2 regions of the Bradyrhizobium sp. CCBAU 25338 genome follow, and region 1 is predicted to be linked to the other one. Evidence: riboswitches for the same ligand, from Rfam matches in the RefSeq annotation. Region 1 holds a riboswitch; the other holds the start of a gene.

Region 1 (5,390 bases):
GGGCCGTGATAGACCGCATACATCGAGGCGATCACGGCGAGCAGCACCTGCGCGGTGCAGATGTTGGAGGTTGCCTTCTCGCGGCGGATGTGCTGCTCGCGGGTCTGCAGCGCGAGGCGGTAGGCAGGCATGCCGCGGGAATCGACGGAAAGGCCGACGATGCGGCCGGGCAGCGAGCGCTTCAGCGCATCGCGCACCGCCATATAGGCCGCGTGCGGTCCGCCATAGCCCATCGGCACGCCGAAGCGCTGCGCCGAGCCGATCGCGATGTCGGCTCCGAGCTCGCCGGGTGAGGCCAGCAGCGTCAGCGCCAGCAGGTCAGCGGCAACGATCGCAAGCGCGCCCTTGGCCTTCAGCGCCGCAATCGCAGGCCTGAGGTCGCGCAATGCGCCCGACGTTCCCGGATATTGCAGCAGCGCACCAAGCACGTCAGTCTCAGCGAGATCGGTGAGGGGATCGCCGACGATCAGGGTCCAGCCCAGCGGCTCGGCGCGGGTCCGCATCACGGCCAGCGTCTGCGGATGGACGTCCTTGTCGACGAAGAAAGCCTTCGCCTTCACCTGCGAGTGCCGCTCCGCGAGCGCCATCGCTTCGGCCGCCGCGGTGGCTTCGTCGAGCAGCGAGGCGTTGGCGACGTCGAGCCCGGTGAGGTCGCAGATCATGGTCTGGAAGTTGAACAGCGCCTCCAGCCGGCCCTGGCTGATCTCGGGCTGGTAGGGCGTATAGGCCGTGTACCAGGCCGGATTCTCCAGAATGTTGCGCTGGATCACCGCGGGCAGGATCGTGCCGGAATAGCCTTGGCCGATCAGCGAGGTGAAGACCTGGTTCTGACGCGCGAGCTCGCCCATATGCGCGATCGCCTCGGTTTCGCTGAGCGGCTTGCCGAGGTCGAGCGGGGCGGTCTGCCGGATTGAAGCCGGCAGCGTCTCCGCCATCAGCGCGTCCACGCTTTTCGCGCCGACGGTCTCCAACATTGCGGTGACGTCGCGCGCCGAGGGGCCGATGTGGCGGCGGACGAAAGAGGCGGCGGTATCGCCGTTGGATTTGCGGTGCGCGGTCATCATGGGTCCTCGCTTCAGGTCATCTGTCGTCGTCACGCCCCTCAGTTCAGGGGCAGTCGCATAAGCGGATCACGTTCCTTCGGCACCACCGTGCCACAAACTCGTCATGCCCGGGCTTGTCCCGGGCATCCACGTTCTTCGTGCCGCGAGGAGGCCGTGGATGGCCGGGACAAGCCCGGCCATGACGATGTGGAGACATCGCGCGTACGCCCTCATCTGCGATACTCCTGCGCCTTCGCGGGCCATGGCGATGTGGAAAGATCGCGCTTCATCTCACGCCGTATGGGCCTTGTAGGCGGCTTCATCCATGAGGCCGCCGAGTTCGCTCTTGTCGGCAATCTTGATCTTGAAGAACCAGGCTTTGCCTTGCGCATCCGAGTTCACCAGCGCCGGCTCGGCGGCAAGCGCCTCGTTCGCCTCGAGCACTTCGCCTGTAACAGGCGCGTAGACGTCGGAGGCGGCCTTCACCGATTCCACGACGGCGGCGGCTTCGGCCTTCTTCAAGCTCCGGCCGACCTTGGGCAATTCGACGAACACGACGTCGCCGAGCTGCTGCTGGGCGTAGTCGGTGATGCCGACCGTGGCGGTATCGCCGTCGATCGCGAGCCATTCGTGGTCGGAGGTGTACAGCGTCGTGGTCATTGTCTTGTCCTCAGCGTTTGTAGGTGTTTTTCACGAAGGGCATGGCGGCGACAGCGAGCGGCAGGCGCTGGCCGCGCACCTCGGCGAAGAGTTTGGTGCCGAGCGCGCTCAAATTCGTGGGCACGTAGCCCATCGCGACCGGCGCATTCAGGCTCGGGCCGAAACCGCCCGATGTGACCTTTCCGATCGGCTCGCCGCCGGCCTGATCCGCAAACAGCAGCGCGCCCTCGCGCACCGGCGCGCGGCCCAGGGCGAGCAGGCCGACGCGGCGGCGGGACGCGCCGTTATCGAAATGCGCGAGGATCTTCCCGGCGCCGGGAAAGCCGCCGGCGCGCATCCCGCCGCTGCGACGGCTCTTCTGCACCGACCATTCCAGCGCGGCCTCGACCGGCGTGGTCGCGGTGTCGATGTCGTGGCCGTAGAGGCAGAGCCCGGCTTCGAGCCGCAGGCTGTCGCGGGCGCCCAGGCCGATCGGCAGCACGTCCGGGTTTTCGAGCAGCGTTTTTGCCAGACGCTCCGCATCGGCCGCGGGGACCGAGATCTCGAACCCGTCCTCGCCGGTATAGCCGGAGCGCGAGACGAAGCACTTGAGGCCGGCCACCTCTTGCGGGCCGGAATCCATGAATGTCATGGACGGCGCCCCTGCACACAATTTCGCCAGCGCCGCTTCCGCCTTCGGGCCCTGCAGCGCGATCAGCGCGCGGTCGGCCAGAGAATCGATGACGCAATCGTCCGCGAGGTGCGCGCGCAGATGCGCCTCGTCCGCTTCCTTGCAGGCGGCGTTGACGACCAGGAACAGGTGGTCGCCGAAATTGGCGACCATGAGATCGTCGAGAATCCCGCCTTCCGCATTGGTGAACTGGGCGTAGCGCTGCCGGCCCGGTGCAATCGCCACGATGTCCTGCGGCACCAGCCGTTCCAGCGCGCGGGCGGCGTCCTCGACCTTGCCCGACTTCGGCCGCAGCGCGAGCTGCCCCATATGGGAGACGTCGAACAGGCCGGCCGCGGCTCGCGTATGGAGGTGCTCCTTCAGCACCCCCGCGGGGTACTGCACGGGCATATCATAGCCAGCGAACGGCACCATCTTGCCGCCGAGGGACACATGCAGGGCGTGGAGGGGCGTATGTCGGAGAGATTTCTGGTCGGCGGGTACTGGCATCACAGGGGTCCTCGGCGGTTCCCCGGGGACGATTCCCCGGGCCAACCAGTCGAAGCCCCATCTGTCGCTGTGCCTGAGAGTATTATCCCGTCGGCGGGTGCCACCCGGGTTCTTAGGCCCGTCGGCGCCTCTTTCCAGATGCTGTCAAAGCCACGCGGTCCTTTTGCCTGAGAGTTTCCGGGGCGGTTGCTCCTTCGGCGCCGGCAGTAAAGCCGGTCTCTCCCGACGTGGCCGTACGATATAGATGGTTACAGACCACAGGGCGGCCAAGCCTGTCAACGCGGCGGTTTCGCCTTTTCAACCGGGATTGCGCGCCTGCGGCAACCCTCTGATCTCCTTGCACAGTTTCTGGACACTGAAGCAGGCCTTGTCTAAAAGCGCTTTGGCCCGCAGATATCAGCCCTAACCTCCGGTTTGGATGGCAGGAAGCGGGTCCAAGCACACCCGATTGGATGAACATGAGCGGCGTCAACGAGATCAGGTCGACCTTTCTGAACTTCTTTGCCGAGAACGGCCACGAGATCGTGCCGTCCTCGCCATTGGTGCCGCGCAACGACCCCACGTTGATGTTCACCAATGCCGGCATGGTGCAGTTCAAGAACGTCTTCACCGGCGTGGAGAAGCGGCCCTATCAGCGCGCCACCACCTCGCAGAAATGCGTACGCGCCGGCGGCAAGCACAACGACCTCGACAATGTCGGCTACACCGCGCGCCATCTCACCTTCTTCGAGATGCTCGGCAACTTCTCGTTCGGCGACTATTTCAAGGAACGCGCGATCGAGCTCGCCTGGAAGCTGATCACCGCCGAGTTCGGGCTGAAGAAGGACAAGCTGCTGGTCACGGTCTATCACACCGACGACGAGGCGGCGGGCCTGTGGAAGAAGATCGCCGGCTTCTCCGACGACCGCATCATCCGCATCCCGACCTCGGACAATTTCTGGGCGATGGGCGACACCGGCCCGTGCGGCCCGTGCTCGGAGATCTTCATCGACCGCGGCGAGCACATCTGGGGCGGGCCTCCGGGCTCGCCGGAGGAGGACGGCGACCGCTTCCTCGAATTCTGGAATCTCGTGTTCATGCAGTTCGAGCAGGTGACGAAGGAGGAGCGCCAGCCGCTGCCGCGTCCCTCGATCGACACCGGCATGGGCCTGGAGCGCATGGCCTGCATCCTCCAGGGCGTCGAGAGCGTGTTCGAGACTGACCTGTTCCGCAACCTGATCGATGCGACGGCGTCCGCGCTCGGCACCGGGCCGAACGAGCAGACCGTGGCCTCGTTCCGCGTCATCGCCGACCATCTGCGCTCCTCGGCCTTCCTCGTCTCCGACGGCGTGCTGCCCTCGAACGAGGGCCGCGGCTACGTGCTGCGCCGGATCATGCGCCGCGCCATGCGCCATGCGCAGCTGCTGGGCGCCAAGGAGCCGCTGATGCATCGGCTGGTCTGGGCGCTGGTCCGCGAGATGGGCCAGGCCTACCCCGAGCTGATGCGCGCCGAAAAGCTGATCGAGGAAACGCTGCGGCTGGAAGAGACCCGCTTCCGCAAGACGCTGTCGCGCGGCCTCGCCATTCTCGACGAGAAGAGCGCGGGCCTGAAGAAGGGCGACATGTTCGACGGCGACGTCGCCTTCACGCTCTACGACACCTACGGCTTCCCGCTGGACCTGACGCAGGACGCGCTGAAGTCGCGCGGCATCGGCGTCGACCAGGCGGCGTTCACGGATGCGATGGAGCGGCAGAAAGTGAAGGCGCGCGAGTCCTGGAAGGGCTCGGGCGAGGCGGCTTCCGAGGCGATCTGGTTCCCGCTGCGCGAGAAGCTGGGTGCGACCGAATTCCTGGGCTACGAGACCGAGAGCGCCGAAGGCGTGGTGTCCGCGCTGGTGAAGGACGGCCATGAAGTCGCCAGCCTCAAGGCCGGCGAGACGGGCGCGATCGTGCTCAACCAGACGCCGTTCTATGCGGAGTCTGGCGGCCAGGTCGGCGACACCGGCGTGCTCTCGGGTGAGGGCGGCGTCAAGTTCCGCGTCACCGACACGCAGAAGAAGCTCGGCGATCTCTTCGTCCATGTCGGCACGGTGGAGAGCGGCGAAATCAGGCTCGGCACCGCGCTGCAGCTCGAGGTGGATCATTCGCGGCGCTCCTCGATCCGCGCCCATCACTCGGCGACGCATCTCATCCACGAGGCGCTGCGCCAGGTGCTCGGCGACCACATCGCCCAGCGCGGCTCGATGGTCGCGCCCGACCGCCTGCGCTTCGACTTCGTGCATCCGAAGCCGATCACGGCGGAGGAGCTGTCCCGCATCGAGGACATCGCCAACGACGTTGTGCTGGAGAACGACGAGGTCACCACGCGGATCATGGGCGTGGACGAGGCCCGCGAGGCCGGTGCACGCGCGCTGTTCGGCGAGAAATACGGCGACGAGGTCCGCGTCGTCTCGATGGGCAGGACCGCGCGCGAGCGCGGCGCCAACGCGCTCGGCTGGTCGGTCGAGCTCTGCGGCGGCACCCACGTCAAGCGCACCGGCGATATCGGC
Region 2 (5,390 bases), 140 kb from region 1:
GGCGAGGCCAGCGCGGTTGAAAGCGCGACGACCGACAGCGCAAGTTTGGAGGCGAACGCGCGACGCCCCCGGCGCATGAAGTGGAACATAGAAAGTTCTCCTGACGTGAAACTGTTCAAAGGCAGGTCATTGGTTGAGCATGCGGTTCATTCGTTGGGCGAACTAACCTCATGCAATGCCTTTATCTTTTTGAGACTTGCAGACAGTGCCGAGCGCGTCAATCCGGTTTCGTCGCAGGCCCTCACGGCGCGCGCACGGGCTCCACAAAGATCGGTTTGGCTCTACAACACCTTCCGCTTGTCCTGCCCCGCGCCGATGCAATGCGCGTTCCATCTTTCGAAGCTTGAGAGACATTAAGATGAATCCTGCCAATCTTCCCTTTGATTCCGAGGCGATGCTCGAGGGCCTGCGCGGCTGGGTCGAATGCGAGAGTCCGACTTGGGATGCAGCCGCCGTGGACCGCATGCTCGATATCGCGGCGCGGGATATGGCGATCATGGGTGCGACGATCGAGCGCATCGCCGGCCGCCAGGGCTTTGGTGGCGTCATCCGCGCGCGCTTTCCTCATCCCAAGCAGGGCGAGCCGGGCATCCTGATCGCCGGACACATGGATACCGTTCATCCGGTCGGCACCATCGAGAAGCTGAAATGGCGGCGCGAGGGCAACAAGTGCTACGGCCCCGGCATCTACGATATGAAGGGCGGCAATTACCTCTCGCTGGAAGCGATCCGGCAACTGGCGCGCGCGTCGTTCACCACACCGCTGCCGATCACCGTGCTGTTCACGCCGGATGAGGAAGTCGGCACGCCTTCGACGCGGGACATCATCGAGGCGGAAGCTGCGCGCAATAAATACGTGCTGGTGCCGGAGCCCGGCCGCGCCGACAACGGCGTCACGACCGGACGCTACGCCATCGCGCGCTTCAATCTCGAAGCGACGGGACGGCCGAGCCACGCCGGCGCCACGTTGTCGGCCGGACGCTCGGCGATCCGCGAGATGGCGCGGCAGATCCTCGCGATCGACGCGATGACGACGGAGGACTGCACCTTCTCGGTCGGCGTCGTCCACGGCGGACAATGGGTCAATTGCGTTGCGACGACCGCAACGGGTGAAGCGCTCTCCATGGCCAAGCGTCAGGCCGATCTCGACCGCGGTGTCGAGCGGATGCTGGCGCTGTCGGGCACCAGCAACGACGTCACGTTCAAGGTCACGCGCGGCGTGACGCGTCCGGTTTGGGAGCCGGATGCCGGTACCATGGCGCTCTATGAGAAGGCGCACGGCATCGCCAAATCGCTCGGCGCGGAATTACCGCACGCTAGCTCCGGCGGCGGCTCCGACGGCAACTTCACCGGCGCGATGGGAATCCCCACGCTCGATGGCCTCGGTGTGCGCGGCGGCAATGGCCACACGCTGGAGGAGTTCATCGAAGTGGATAGCCTGGTCGAGCGCGGCCGGCTGATGGCGGGATTGCTGGCGACGTTGGAATAGTGAATTCGTCATTCCGGGGCGATGCGACAGCATCGAACCCGGAATCTCGAGGTCCCGGGTTCGATGCTTCGCATCGCCCCGGGACGACGAGGCGGGCTTTGCACTGCACAATACGTCGGCAGTCGCGGTCGAAATTTAGCCTTGTCTAAAAATGAGGCGTATCGTACTGCTCGGCCGTCCACGCGATGATGCGGGAGAGATCGCGGCGAAGGCTTTCAGCTTTCGTTGCGGCGCCGACGGAGCAACCGCCCCGGAAACTCTCAGGCAAAAGGACCGTTTCGTCAGGACGATCTGGAGAGAGGCGACGCGATTTCAGGCAGTCGTGACGTCCACCGAAGGGGATAGTCCGTCGCAAGACCTCGATAGAGGTGGCGCGCCGGATCAAGCTCTCAGGTAACCGTGACAGATGGGGCGCCGCCAACGGCCTTTCGGCCGGCGGTCAGCCGACTCTAACTCACGGGAGCCCCGAACCTAGCCATGACCCATATTGCCATCATCGGCGCCGGCATCACCGGCGTCACGACCGCCTATGCCCTGCTCGAACGCGGCTACAAGGTGACCGTGCTCGACAAGCACCGCTACGCCGCGATGGAGACGTCCTTCGCCAACGGCGGGCAGCTCTCCGCATCGAACGCCGAAGTGTGGAACAGCACCGCGACGATCCTGAAGGGCTTGCGCTGGATGTTCCGGCGCGACGCGCCGCTGCTGATGAACCCGCGGCCGAACTGGCACAAATATTCGTGGATGAGCGAGTTCGTCGCCAACATCGGCAACTACCGCGCCAACACCATCGAGACCACGCGGCTCGCGATCGAAGCGCGCAGGTATCTGTTCGACATCGCGGCACGCGAAGGGATCAACTTCGATCTCGAACGCCGCGGCATCCTCCACATCTATCGTGACAAGGCCGGATTCGAATCCGGTCTGCGCGTCAACACGCTGCTGCAGGAAGGCGGCCTCGACCGCCGCCCGGTGACGTCGGAGGAAATCCGCGCGATCGAGCCGACACTGCGCAAGGACTATTATGGCGGCTTCTACACGCCGTCGGATGCGACCGGCGATATCCACAAGTTCACCCGCGGGCTGGCGGAAGCCTGCAAGCGGCGTGGCGCGACCTTCATCCACGAGGCCAATATCGATTCGATCGCACGTGCCGGCAGCGGCTTCGTCATCGGCTGGGCCGATCTGGCCGCGAGCGATGCCGTCGCGGCCGCGCGCGGCGCACTGAACGCGGACGGCGTCGTGGTCTGCGCGGGCGTTGCCAGCCGTCACTTCGCCGCCCTGCTCGAGGACCGCGTCAACGTCTATCCGGTCAAGGGATACTCGATCACCGTGCAGCTCGACAGCGCCGAAAGCCGCAACGCCACCCCGACGGTGAGCCTGCTCGACGAGGCCGCCAAGATCGTCACCAGCCGGCTCGGCGCCGATCGTTTTCGCGTCGCCGGCACCGCCGAATTCAACGACTTCAACCGCGACATCCGCGCCGACCGCGTGCAACCGCTGATCGAATGGGTACGCAACAACTTCCCCGCCGTCGAAACGTCGCGCGTCGTGCCGTGGGCCGGGCTGCGCCCGATGATGCCGAACATGATGCCGGTCGTGCGCGCAGGGCGGATACCAGGCGTGTTCTTCAACACCGGCCACGGCCATCTCGGCTGGACTCTGTCGGCGGCGACGGCGCAGATGATCGCCCAGACCATCGACGGCTGGCGCGGCCTCAACGCTCCACCGACGACACCTTCACTTGGGGTTGAGCATGAACTGCGACATGCATCCTGAGTGGTCGATATTGGGGACATGCCGGCCTCTTGCTACGGCGCAGCCCTTGGCACACAATTTGCCCTAAGAGGACGGCGTCTCCGGGCGGCCTTTCCAGCCCAAGTGTTAGGCATGATAGACACGACAGAGTTCACGGGAGCCTTGATGTTCCACACGTTCCGTAGCCGGAGATAAGTGCATGCTGGGTTATCTTATTCGACGCGTTCTGGCCGCGGTGCCCGTGATGGGCGTCGTCGCGCTGTTCGTGTTCCTGCTTCTGCGGCTGACGCCGGGCGATCCCGCCGCGATTCTCGCCGGCGACAACGCGACGCCGGAACGGCTCGAGCGCATCCGCACCTCGCTCGGCCTGAACGAGCCCCTGATCGTGCAGTTCATCACCTGGGTGAACAAGCTGCTGCACGGCGACCTCGGAACCTCGCTGATCTCCAACCTGCCGGTGATGAAGATGATCGGCCAGCGCGTCGAGCCGTCGATCTCGATCGCGCTGTCGACCATCATCCTCGCAGTCATCGTCGCGGTTCCCTTGGGGGTGGTCGCGGCCTGGAAGCACGGCACCTGGATCGACCGCTTCGTGATGGGCCTGTCCGTGCTCGGCTTCTCGGTGCCGGTGTTCGTGGTCGGCTATCTCCTGATCCAGATCTTCGCCATCGACCTGCGCTGGGTGCCGGTGCAGGGCTTCCGCAGCATCTCGAACGGCTTCGGGCCGTTCTTCGAGCGTATCATCCTGCCGACCTGCGCACTCTCCTTCATCTACATCGCCCTGATCGCGCGCATGACGCGCGCGGCGATGCTCGACGTGCTCGGCGAGGACTATGTCCGTACCGCGCGCGCCAAAGGCATCAACGAGGTCGCGGTGATGATGCGCCATGCACTGCGCAACGCCGCGGTCCCCGTGATCACCGTGATCGGCACCGGCTTCGCGCTCTTGATCTCCGGCGTCGTCGTCACCGAGAGCGTGTTCAACATCCCCGGCATCGGCCGCCTCACCGTTGATGCGGTGCTGGCGCGCGACTATCCGGTGATCCAGGCGATGATCCTGCTGACGTCGCTGATCTATGTCGTCGTCAATCTTCTCATCGACGTCGCCTACACCCTGCTCGATCCCCGGATCCGGTACTGAGGCAAGGATAAGGATACAAATGTCGGTCGATACCCTTCCCCAGTCGTCCATTCCGATCACGTCGCCGCTGCGGCCGCGATTCGGATTCCTCACCTCGACGCCCATCATTGCGACTGCGACGGTCCTGCTCACGCTGGTCGTGGTGGTCTCGATCCTCGCGCCGCTGATCGCGCCGCATGATCCGATCCAGCTCGCGCCGTCGCAGCGGCTCAAGCCCTCCTCCACACAATTCCTGCTTGGCACCGACGCCTACGGCCGCGACCTGTTGTCGCGCGTGATCTATGGCGGCCGCATCTCGCTTCTGATCGGCATCGGCTCGGCGATCCTGTCGATCGCCATCGGACTCGCGATCGGCCTCGTCTCCGGCTTCTTCAAGCTGGTCGATTCCGTCCTGATGCGCGTCATGGACGGCCTGATGGCGATGCCGAGCATCCTGCTCGCGATCGCCGTGGTGTCGCTGTCCGGCGCCAGCCTCTGGACCGTGCTGATCGCGATCACGATTCCGGAGATCCCGCGCGTGGCGCGACTGGTTCGCTCGGTCGTGTTGTCGGCGCGCGAGGAACCCTACGTCGAGGCCGCGATCTCGGTTGGCTCCAGCCTGCCGAAGATCATGTGGCGCCACCTGATGCCGAACACGATCGCGCCGCTGATCGTCCAGGGCACCTATGTCTGCGCGAGCGCCATTCTGACCGAGGCCATCCTCTCCTTCCTCGGCGCCGGCATCTCGCCGGAGACGCCGACCTGGGGCAACATCATGGCCGAGGGCCGCCAGTATTTCCAGATCAAGCCGTCGCTGATCTTCTGGCCGGGCCTCTTGCTCTCGATCGCCATCCTCAGCATCAACCTGATCGGCGACGCCGCCCGCGACGCACTCGATCCGCGCATGAAGCAGCGGGAGGGGAAGTGAAATCCTTTACTCCGTCGTTCCGGGGCGGTGCGAAGCACCGAACCCGGAACCTCGAGGTTCCGGGTTCGCGCTTCCGCGCGCCCCGGAACGACGTT

What was found. A riboswitch is a leader RNA that binds a small molecule or an ion and turns the genes downstream of it on or off. The one in region 1 is predicted to bind glycine.
Region 2: another riboswitch for glycine. It lies ahead of ACM42_RS34890 (D-amino acid dehydrogenase); the one in region 1 lies ahead of gcvT (glycine cleavage system aminomethyltransferase GcvT).

Annotation. Positions count from the first base shown of each region.
Region 1 is NZ_LFKY01000043.1:410,035-415,424, reverse strand. It holds gene gcvP (aminomethyl-transferring glycine dehydrogenase) at 1-1,061, opposite strand, end outside; gene gcvH (glycine cleavage system protein GcvH) at 1,335-1,703, opposite strand; gene gcvT (glycine cleavage system aminomethyltransferase GcvT) at 1,714-2,862, opposite strand; glycine riboswitch at 3,009-3,097, opposite strand; gene alaS (alanine--tRNA ligase) at 3,321-5,390, shown strand, end outside.
Region 2 is NZ_LFKY01000043.1:269,116-274,505, forward strand. It holds gene ACM42_RS34880 (ABC transporter substrate-binding protein) at 1-89, opposite strand, end outside; gene ACM42_RS34885 (M20/M25/M40 family metallo-hydrolase) at 359-1,489, shown strand; glycine riboswitch at 1,671-1,775, shown strand; glycine riboswitch at 1,779-1,897, shown strand; gene ACM42_RS34890 (D-amino acid dehydrogenase) at 1,967-3,268, shown strand; gene ACM42_RS34895 (ABC transporter permease) at 3,447-4,388, shown strand; gene ACM42_RS34900 (ABC transporter permease) at 4,408-5,295, shown strand.